Regions from separate parts of the Nocardiopsis sp. NPDC006938 genome, predicted to be linked through region 1. Evidence: predicted binding sites of a transcription regulator. Region 1 holds the regulator's gene; the other holds the start of a gene.
What was found. Region 1 encodes LexA, which represses DNA repair genes until DNA is damaged. Its sites were predicted from a motif close to TCGAACANNTGTTCGA; they were not measured.

Region 1 (4,444 bases):
TGTGCTCCTCGCGGGCCTTGGTCTCGACGAACTCCTCGATGTCGGGGTGGTCCACGTCGAGCACCACCATCTTGGCCGCCCGCCGGGTGGCGCCGCCGGACTTGATGGTCCCGGCGGAGGCGTCGGCGCCCCTCATGAACGAGACCGGGCCCGAGGCGGAACCGCCGGAGGACAGGAGCTCCTTGCTGGAACGGATGCGCGACAGGTTCACTCCGGCACCGGAGCCGCCCTTGAAGATCAGCCCCTCCTCCTTGTACCAGTCCAGGATCGACTCCATGGTGTCGTCCACGGACAGGATGAAGCAGGCGGAGACCTGGGCCTTCGAGGTGGTTCCGACGTTGAACCAGACCGGGGAGTTGAAGCTGAACAGCTGGTGGGCCAGGGCGTACTTGAGCTCGTGGTCGAAGACCTCGGCGTCCTTGTCGGTGGCGAAGTAGCCGTGGGAGCGGCCGGTCTCGGTGTAGACGCCCACGACGCGGTCGATGAGCTGCTTGAGGCTCCACTCGCGTTCGGGGGTGCCCACGGTGCCCCGGAAGTACTTGCTCGCGACGATCTGGGTGGCGTTCACGGACCAGCTGGCGGGGAACTCGACGCCGCGCTGCTCGAAGTTGACGGACCCGTCGCGCCAGTTGGTGATGACGACGTCGCGGAGTTCCCACTCCAGGGTGTCGTACGGGTGGACGCCCTCGGTGGTGTTGAACCGGTCGATCGTCAGCCCCCCGGCCGCGCGCCCCGTCGTACCGCTGCTCTTGCGTGCCATGGCGGTGTCTCCCCCCGAAGGTCATGCGCGGACCCGGCGTTGACCGCGCGGACGTCTCATGTGTGTTCGGGGTGGCGCGGAGGGCGCGGCGTTCGCCGTGCTCCCGCCCACCTCGCGGTGGCCGTACCGGCGCGGCCCGTGCTACCCGGTGGTGTCGACCACGGGCTCCCCCTCGCGGTCCTGTCGCAGGCTGGCGATCTCGGCCTCGAAGTCGGCGAGGCTCTCGAACCCACGGTAGACGCTGGCGAAGTGCAGGTAGGCGACCTCGTCCAGGTCGCGCATGGGGCCCAGGATGGCCAGGCCGATCTCATGCGCGGGCACCTCGGCCACTCCCCGGCCGCGGATCTCCTCCTCGACCTGCTGGCCGAGTTTGGCGAGGGCGTCCTCGGACACGGGGCGGCCCTGGCAGGCGCGGCGCACTCCGGCGATGATCTTGGTGCGGCTGAAGGGTTCGGTCACCCCGGAGCGCTTGGCCACCATCAGCAGGACGGTCTCCTGAGTGGTGAAGCGGCGCTCGCAGACGGGGCAGGTCCGTCTGCGGCGGATGGCCGCGCCGTCGTCTGTGGACCTGCTGTCGATCACCCTGGTGTCCGGATGACGGCAGAACGGACAGTGCATCCCGGTTCACCTGGCTTTCTCTACCCGACCAACAACCCTAGGCTTCTACTTAACCACAACTTGTTGACCACAGCCCCCATGCCAACACCAGATGTTGTGGTCGAACCTAGGTGTTGAGACGGACGCCCGCAACCCTGGCACCGGCGCGTCCCCAATCCCGGGACAGGGGGCGCCGAAGCACACGGTTCGGGGAGGTGGAAACGGGGATGTGCGGCCCTGGGAGCCGTTTCCCAGGATAAGGGGGCGCGGGCGCGCGGCCCGCCGGACGCCACACCGTGACGCGTCCGAATTCCCCCGCGCCCGTCCGGCGCGCGACGCGGACGCGGCGACGCGAGACGAACCCCATACGGAGGTCGCGCATTCGGACGACAACGGCCCCCCTCGTGTCCGCGCATATGTGCGACCCGGAAAATCGGCGCGCGAAAACACAATGGGAAATCGCCGGGACCCGTCCACGGCTTCTCGAACGCTTGTTTGATATCACCGTGTGCAAGGACTAAAGTTGACCTTGATTTCACACCGGCTTCGCCGTCCGGTCCGCGTGGCCCGTGACCGGCCGCACACGCGGGCCCTGACCGAACCGAACACCGAGGAGGCCCGGCCGTGCCGGAGGACAAGCCCGGAGCCGTCGGCTCAGGACCCACCACCGTTCTTTCGCCCGTGGGCGACCCGGGCGCGTCCGCGCCCGACACCCCCAGACTCACCGCACGCCAGCAGAGCGTCCTCAACTGCATCCAGAAGTACGTCCGCGAGCGGGGGTACCCGCCGTCCATCCGGGAGATCGGCGACACGGTCGGCCTGTCCAGCCCCTCCAGCGTGGCGCATCAGCTCAAGGTGCTCCAGCGCAAGGGGTACCTGCACCGGGACCAGAACCGGCCGCGCGCCGTGGAGCTGCGCACCCCCGGCCGCGGGGCCTCCCAGACCCTCACCCAGGAGGAGCTCACCGCCGACTCCACCCGCGCGGCGTCCGTCCCGCTGGTCGGCCGGATCGCCGCCGGCGGCCCGATCCTGGCCGAGGAGGCGGTCGAGGACGTCCTGGCGCTCCCCCGGCAGCTGGTCGGTGAGGGGCGCCTGTTCATGCTCACCGTGGTCGGCGACTCCATGATCGACGCCGCGATCACCGACGGCGACCTGGTCGTGGTGCGCCAGCAGCAGACCGCCGAGAACGGCGACATCGTCGCGGCGCTGCTCGACGACGAGGCGACCGTCAAGGTGCTGCGCCGGGAGCCGGACGGGCACGTGTGGCTGATGCCGCGCAACGACGCCTACGAGCCCATCCAGGGCGACCAGGCCACCATCCTCGGCAAGGTCGTCACGGTCATGCGCCGCGTCTGAGCTACTGGTCCCGGAGCCGGGGGCGCGGGGCGGGCCGCTACGCTGAGGGCGTGTCGACACCTGCCTGCGCTCCCGTTCCTCCCGCCCCGCACCGGCTCCGGGCCGCCCTGGCCGCCTCCGTGGCCGCCGCGGTCCTGATGGTCAGCGCGTGCGCGCCCGACGACGGCGCCGACCCGGTGCTGCCCGGCGCCCCCGGGCGGGAACGCGAGGTCTCCTTCGAGGGCGGCGGCTTCACGGTGCCCGGAACCTTCACCGCGCCCGCCGACACCGGCGGCACCGTCCCCGGGGTACTCATCATCTCGGGCAGCGGCCCCACCGACCGCGACGGCAACGGCAGTGTGCGCCCCGACGCCGACACCAACCTCAACCTCGCCCGCGTGCTGACCGGCGCCGGGGCGGCGTCCCTGCGCTACGACAAGTTCGGCAGCGCCGACCCGGACCGGATGAGCGAGGCCGAGGAGGAGGCCCTCGACCAACCGGTGGACCCGCTGGTCTTCGACCGGCAGATGGCCGCCGCCTACGCCGAGCTGGTCGCCCAGCCCGAGGTGGACCCCGAGCGCACCCTCGTCCTGGGGCACAGCGAGGGGGCCCTGTTCGCACTGCGCGCCCATGAGGTCCTCGACGCGGAACCCGCCCTGGTACTGGCCGCCCCGCCGGGTACGCGCATGCTCGACCTGATCGACCGGCAGGTCTCCGAGCAGGTGCGCGTCGCCGAGGCCCAGGGCGGCATCGACGAGGCGGGCGCCGCGCGGATGCTGTCCGACCTGCGGGCGGGGCGGGCCTCGGTCCGCTCCGGCCGCGCCCTGCCCGAGACCGACGCCACCGGCCTGTTCGACGAGAACGGCGCCGACTACCTGGCCTGGATCGACGCCTTCGACCCGGTGGAGCTGGCCGAGGACCTGCCCGAGAACACCCCGGTGCTGGTCCTGTGGGGCGAGCGGGACGCGCAGGTGAACCAGGAGGAGGTCGACCGGCTCATGACCGGTCTGCCCGGCGCCGAGCGGGTGGACCTGGCCGGGGCCGACCACATCCTGCGGGAGTACGACGACTCCCCCGGGGCCGTCGCACCCGACGCGGACCGCGCGTTCTCCCCCGACGTGGCCCCGGCGCTGGAGCGCTTCCTCGACGGCCTCTGGTAACGGGGCGGAGCCGCCCTAGTCGTCCTCGGGGGCGGGCAGCTGGTCCACGACGGAGCGGGCGAGGAGCTGGGCCCTCTCCTGCGCCGTCGCGCCGTCCAGGGAGTCGAGTGCGTCGTAGTCGGTGGCGGCGGTGTAGCAGGACTCCAGGTACAGGTTGGAGACCCGCACCCCCACGCAGCCCACCTCGAAGGCGCCCTCCTCCACCCAGGTGAGGGCCTCGTCTCCGAGACCGTCGACCGGGCTGGCGTCGTTGCCGTCCGCCGTGGCGCGCAGGGTGTCGGCGGCGGTGTCCTCGCCTCCCTCGACGGGGGCCGCGACCAGGACGAGGGTGGCGGCGGAGGGCACGGAGCCGCCGGTGCCCTCGGGCGTGGCCCAGCGGCACTGCCATCCGGTGCCGAACGCGTCCTGGGCGGTGCCCACGGTCTCCTCGAGCTCGTTCTCGTAATCGGGCACCAGATCGGCGAGGGTATCGGTCTCCCCGACCCCGCACTCGGGGGCCGCCTCGAACTCTCCGCGTTCCACGCGGTCGCCGAGCAGGTACCAGGCGAGCCAGCCCGCCAGGGCGAGGACGGCCGCGACGAGCACGACCAGC
Region 2 (4,444 bases), on a different contig from region 1:
TGCCGCGCCGCTCCACTCCGGTGGCCGCGTCGCGGTGGCGCAGTGACTCCACCAGCCGGGGTACGAAGGCGCGGTACCGCTCCTGGCCGTGTTCGCGGACGCGGCGCAGCGCGGTGGCCTCGGCCAGGACCAGGTCGTTGTCGCGCGGGGCCCGGGGGAGCTTGAGCACCCCGTCGTGCCAGCCGCCGCCGGGGGCGGCGGGGTCGTCCCCCCTCCACCGCATCGGGTGCAGGTCGGCCACGTCACCGCTGGCCAGAGGACCTCCCCGGCTCACGTGGTAGGTCCGCTCCCGGGTCACCAGCGTCACGTCGTCGAGGCCGGGGCCGCCCTCGGCGGCCCTCTGGTAGCGCCGCCACGCCTCGGTGAGCCGGGTGAACCCGTCCGCGGCCTCGGCCGCGCGGAGCGGGGGCGCGGTGTCCGGATGCAGCCGCCGCGCCAGGCGACGGTACGCGGAGGCGGCGGCCGCGGGGAGGGGGCCGCCGTCGACCGGCACGGGGCCGAACAGGTCGGTGGGGTCGGCCGCGAGGCCGACCTCACGCAGGGCCTCGTCGAGTCCGTCCCGAGAGTCTCCTTCGGTGTCCACTGTGCTCCCCTCGCCCGTGCTCGCGGTCGTCGTGTCCTCGTCGGTTCCGTGCCCCAGGGGTCCTCTCACGGGGCCCCGCGCAACAGCGGCGGGTGCAGCAGGGCCGCGCCGCCCGCCCGGTACAGCCGGGCCCGCCGCCCGCCCCCCGCGCCGCCGCGCTCGGCCAGTGCGCCGGTGTCCTCCACGAACCCCGGGGTGGCCTGGATCTTGCGGTGGAAGTTGGCGGCGTGCAGGGTGCGCCCCCAGACCGCCTCGTACACACCGCGCAGGGCGGAGACGGTGAACGTGCCCGGAAGGAAGGCCGTGGCCAGGGAGGTGTACTCCAGCTTGGAGCGGGCGCGTTCGATCGCGTCGCCGAGTACGCGGGCGTGGTCGAACGCGAGTTCGTACCGTTCCCGGGCCCCGTCCCCGTGGCCGAGCGCGGTCCACGGCACCCACGCGGCCTCGGTGGTGTCGCGGCCGGTGCGCGGGTCGGGCAGGTCGGGCGCGAGCACCATGTACGCCACCGAGACCACCCGCATACGAGGGTCGCGGTCGATCGCCCCGTAGGTGCCGAGCTGCTCCAGGTGGAGTTCGGCGGGCAGGGGGGTCTTCTCCGTGAGCACGCGCAGGGCGGCGTCGGGCAGGTCGGGGTCGGCCGGTCCGTTCGGTCCGTCCTGGGCCCTGACGAACCCGCCGGGCAGGGCCCACCGTCCGTTCTGGGGCTGCTGGCCGCGTCGGCCGAGCAGGACGTGGGGGACCGTGTCGCGGATGGTGAGCGCCACCACGTCGACCGTCACGGCGACGGGGGCGAACGCGTGCGGGTCGTACCCGGCGAGGAACCTGCGCTCGTCGTCGGCGTCGTGCTCCCGGCCGTGTGGCGTGTCGGCCGGTCCGTCGATCCCCTCGGACACCGCGCCTCCCAAGTTGTTCTCATTGTGAGTTTTTCTCGATCTGAGATCAACATAGCACCGTGCGGGCTTCGCGTCCACCCCCGAGACCCGCGCGGGCCCGACACGCCGCGCACGGCGGCCGATCCGTCGGTGCCCGCCGCTAGCATGGTGCGAACGGGCGTTCGAGACCGGCGGCCGCTGGACGACGAGACGAAGGACCGGGTGGCGACGTGCGCGTGCTGGGGATCGACCCGGGGCTGACCCGCTGCGGCGTCGGCGCCGTGGAGGGAGCCATCGGCCGCCCGCTGCGCCTGCTGGCCGCCGACGCGATCCGCACCGGCCCCGACACGCCGCTCCCGCAACGCCTGGTCGAGGTCGAGCGCGGCATCGAGCAGTGGCTGGACACCTACGAACCCGACGCCGTCGCCGTCGAACGCGTCTTCGCCCAGCACAACCTCAGCACCGTCATGGGAACCGCCCAGGCCAGCGGTATCGCCCTGGTCTGCGCCGCCCGGCGCGGCCTGCCCGTGGCCACCCACACGCCCAGCGAGGCCAAGGCCGCCATCACCGGCAGCGGCCGCGCCGACAAGAAGCAGGTCGGCGGTATGGTCGCGCGTATCCTCGGACTCGACGGGCCGCCGAAACCGGCCGACGCCGCGGACGCCGTGGCCCTGGCCATCTGCCACATCTGGCGCGGCGGGGCCCAGGCCCGGGTCGCCCAGGCCCAACAGGACTTCGCCCGCAAGGTGGAACTGGCCCGCCGCGCACGCGGCCGCTGACACCGCCGCGCGGTCGGGCTCGCGCGACCCCACCGCCCCCAGCAAGCCGCCCCCAGGAAGGAGACGGGCACCCCTCCCGGTGTCCACACCAGATGATCGCGTTCCTCACCGGCCGGGTGGCCGCACGCGGCGCGACCAGCGCCGTCATCGACGTCGGCGGGGTCGGCATGACCGTGCGGTGCACCCCCGCGGCCCTCTCCCGGCTCCACGTGGGGGAGGAGGGCACCGTCGCCACCAGCCTCGTCGTACGCGAGGACTCCCTCACCCTCTTCGGTTTCGCCGACGACGACGAGCGCACCCTCTTCGAACAGGTCCAGACCGCCTCGGGTATCGGGCCCCGGATCGCCCTGGCCATGCTCGCCGTGCACAGTCCCGACAGCCTCCGCCAGGCCGTGGCCACCGAGGACACGGCCGCGCTGACCCGCGTTCCGGGCATCGGCAAGAAGGGCGCCCAGCGCATCGTCCTCGAACTGCGCGGCAAGCTCGACGCCCCGGTCACGACCGACGGCACCCTGCCCCCCGTCGACACCGCCGCGGGCGCCGTCCCCAACGGCGCCTGGCGCGGACAGGTCGTCTCCGGTCTGGTCAACCTCGGATGGTCGGCCAAGGACGCCGAGGCCGCGGCCTCGGCCGTCGCCGCCGAGGCCGAGGACACCAACGACGTCGCCGTCCTGCTGCGCAGTGCCCTGCGCAGGCTCAGCCGCGCCTAGCCGCCACCGGAACCGGAAGGGAGAACACCCGTGTACGAGCGTGACGCCGTCTCGCCCGAGGCAGACGTCGAGGAGCACCAGATCGAGGGAGCGCTGCGCCCGAAGAACCTGGACGAGTTCGTCGGCCAGCACCGGGTGCGCGAACAGCTCTCCCTGGTCCTGCACAGCGCCCAGCGCCGGGGCCGGGCACCGGACCACATCCTCATGTCCGGCGGCCCGGGCCTGGGCAAGACCACCCTGGCCATGATCATCGCCGCCGAACTCGGCGCGCCGCTGCGCATCACCTCGGGCCCGGCGATCGAACGCTCCGGCGACCTCGCCGCCGTGCTGTCCACGCTCCAGGAGGGAGAGGTCCTCTTCCTGGACGAGATCCACCGCATGGCCCGGCCCGCGGAGGAGATGCTCTACGTCGCCATGGAGGACTTCAGGGTGGACGTCGTGGTCGGCAAGGGCCCCGGCGCCACCGCTATCCCCCTCGACATCGCCCCGTTCACCCTGGTCGGGGCGACCACGCGGGCGGGTATGCTCCCGGCGCCGCTGCGCGACCGCTTCGGCTTCACCGCGCACATGGACTTCTACGAGCCCGGCGAACTGGAGCTGATCCTGCACCGCTCGGCCGGGCTCCTCGGCGCCCCGCTGGAGGGCGACGCCGCCGCGGAGATCGCCGGACGCTCGCGCGGCACGCCCCGGATCGCCAACCGCCTCCTGCGGCGCGTGCGCGACTACGCCGAGGTACGCGGCGGCGGCCGCCTCACCCTGGACAACGCCAGGGCGGCGCTGGAACTCTACGAGGTGGACGCCCTGGGCCTGGACCGCCTGGACCGGGCCATCCTGGACGTGCTCATGAACCGCTTCCGGGGCGGCCCCGTCGGTCTGTCCACGCTCGCGGTGTCCGTGGGGGAGGAGGCCGAGACCGTGGAGGTGGTCGCCGAACCCTTCCTCGTCCGCTCCGGGTTCCTCGCCCGCACCCCTCGCGGCCGGGTGGCCACCCCGATGGCCTGGGCGCACATGGGGCTCACCCCGCCCCCCGACGCCGCCTTCGGCGCGGCCGCGCCCGCCGCCAACGGCTCCGGCACCGCCGTCCAGGGCACCGCGGGCCCCTGACCTGGCGTGTGCGCGAACCGGGTCCGAACCGTTAGCGCTCCGACCCCGGGCGGTGGGCCGCCGGTGACCGGCGCCACGTAAACTGGGGTGAACCAGCCAGGACGGGGCGAGCGCCCCGTGTGGTGTCGTCGGACACCGGCGGAACGAGTTGGCCCTCCTGCGCGTTGTACGCGTCGGGACGACTCCGGCCGCCGAGGTCGGTCGGCCCGAGAAGGTGGTCGTCGCGGTGTCGGAGCCGACAGACGTCGGCCACAGGAAACGTCAGGAAGGACGCCCCCGTGCAGGGCATTTACACTCTCGCCGACGCGGCCCAGCAGGAGGGCAGCATCTTCAGCATGATGCTCCCGTTCGTGCTGATCCTCCTGGTCTTCTGGCTCCTCTTCTGGCGCCCGAACC

Region 2: the regulator LexA is predicted to act here: its motif matches at 1,626-1,641, upstream of ruvC (crossover junction endodeoxyribonuclease RuvC).

Annotation. Positions count from the first base shown of each region.
Region 1 covers NZ_JBIAGA010000011.1:68,408-72,851, forward strand. The annotation lists gene ACFYL4_RS17515 (vitamin B12-dependent ribonucleotide reductase) at 1-760, opposite strand, end outside; gene nrdR (transcriptional regulator NrdR) at 902-1,378, opposite strand; gene lexA (transcriptional repressor LexA) at 2,039-2,713, shown strand; gene ACFYL4_RS17530 (alpha/beta hydrolase family protein) at 2,764-3,852, shown strand; gene ACFYL4_RS17535 (hypothetical protein) at 3,868-4,444, opposite strand, start outside.
Region 2 covers NZ_JBIAGA010000001.1:159,801-164,244, reverse strand. The annotation lists gene ACFYL4_RS00745 (molecular chaperone DnaJ) at 1-583, opposite strand, end outside; gene ACFYL4_RS00740 (NUDIX domain-containing protein) at 649-1,476, opposite strand; gene ruvC (crossover junction endodeoxyribonuclease RuvC) at 1,686-2,234, shown strand; gene ruvA (Holliday junction branch migration protein RuvA) at 2,327-2,944, shown strand; gene ruvB (Holliday junction branch migration DNA helicase RuvB) at 2,975-4,048, shown strand; gene yajC (preprotein translocase subunit YajC) at 4,327-4,444, shown strand, end outside.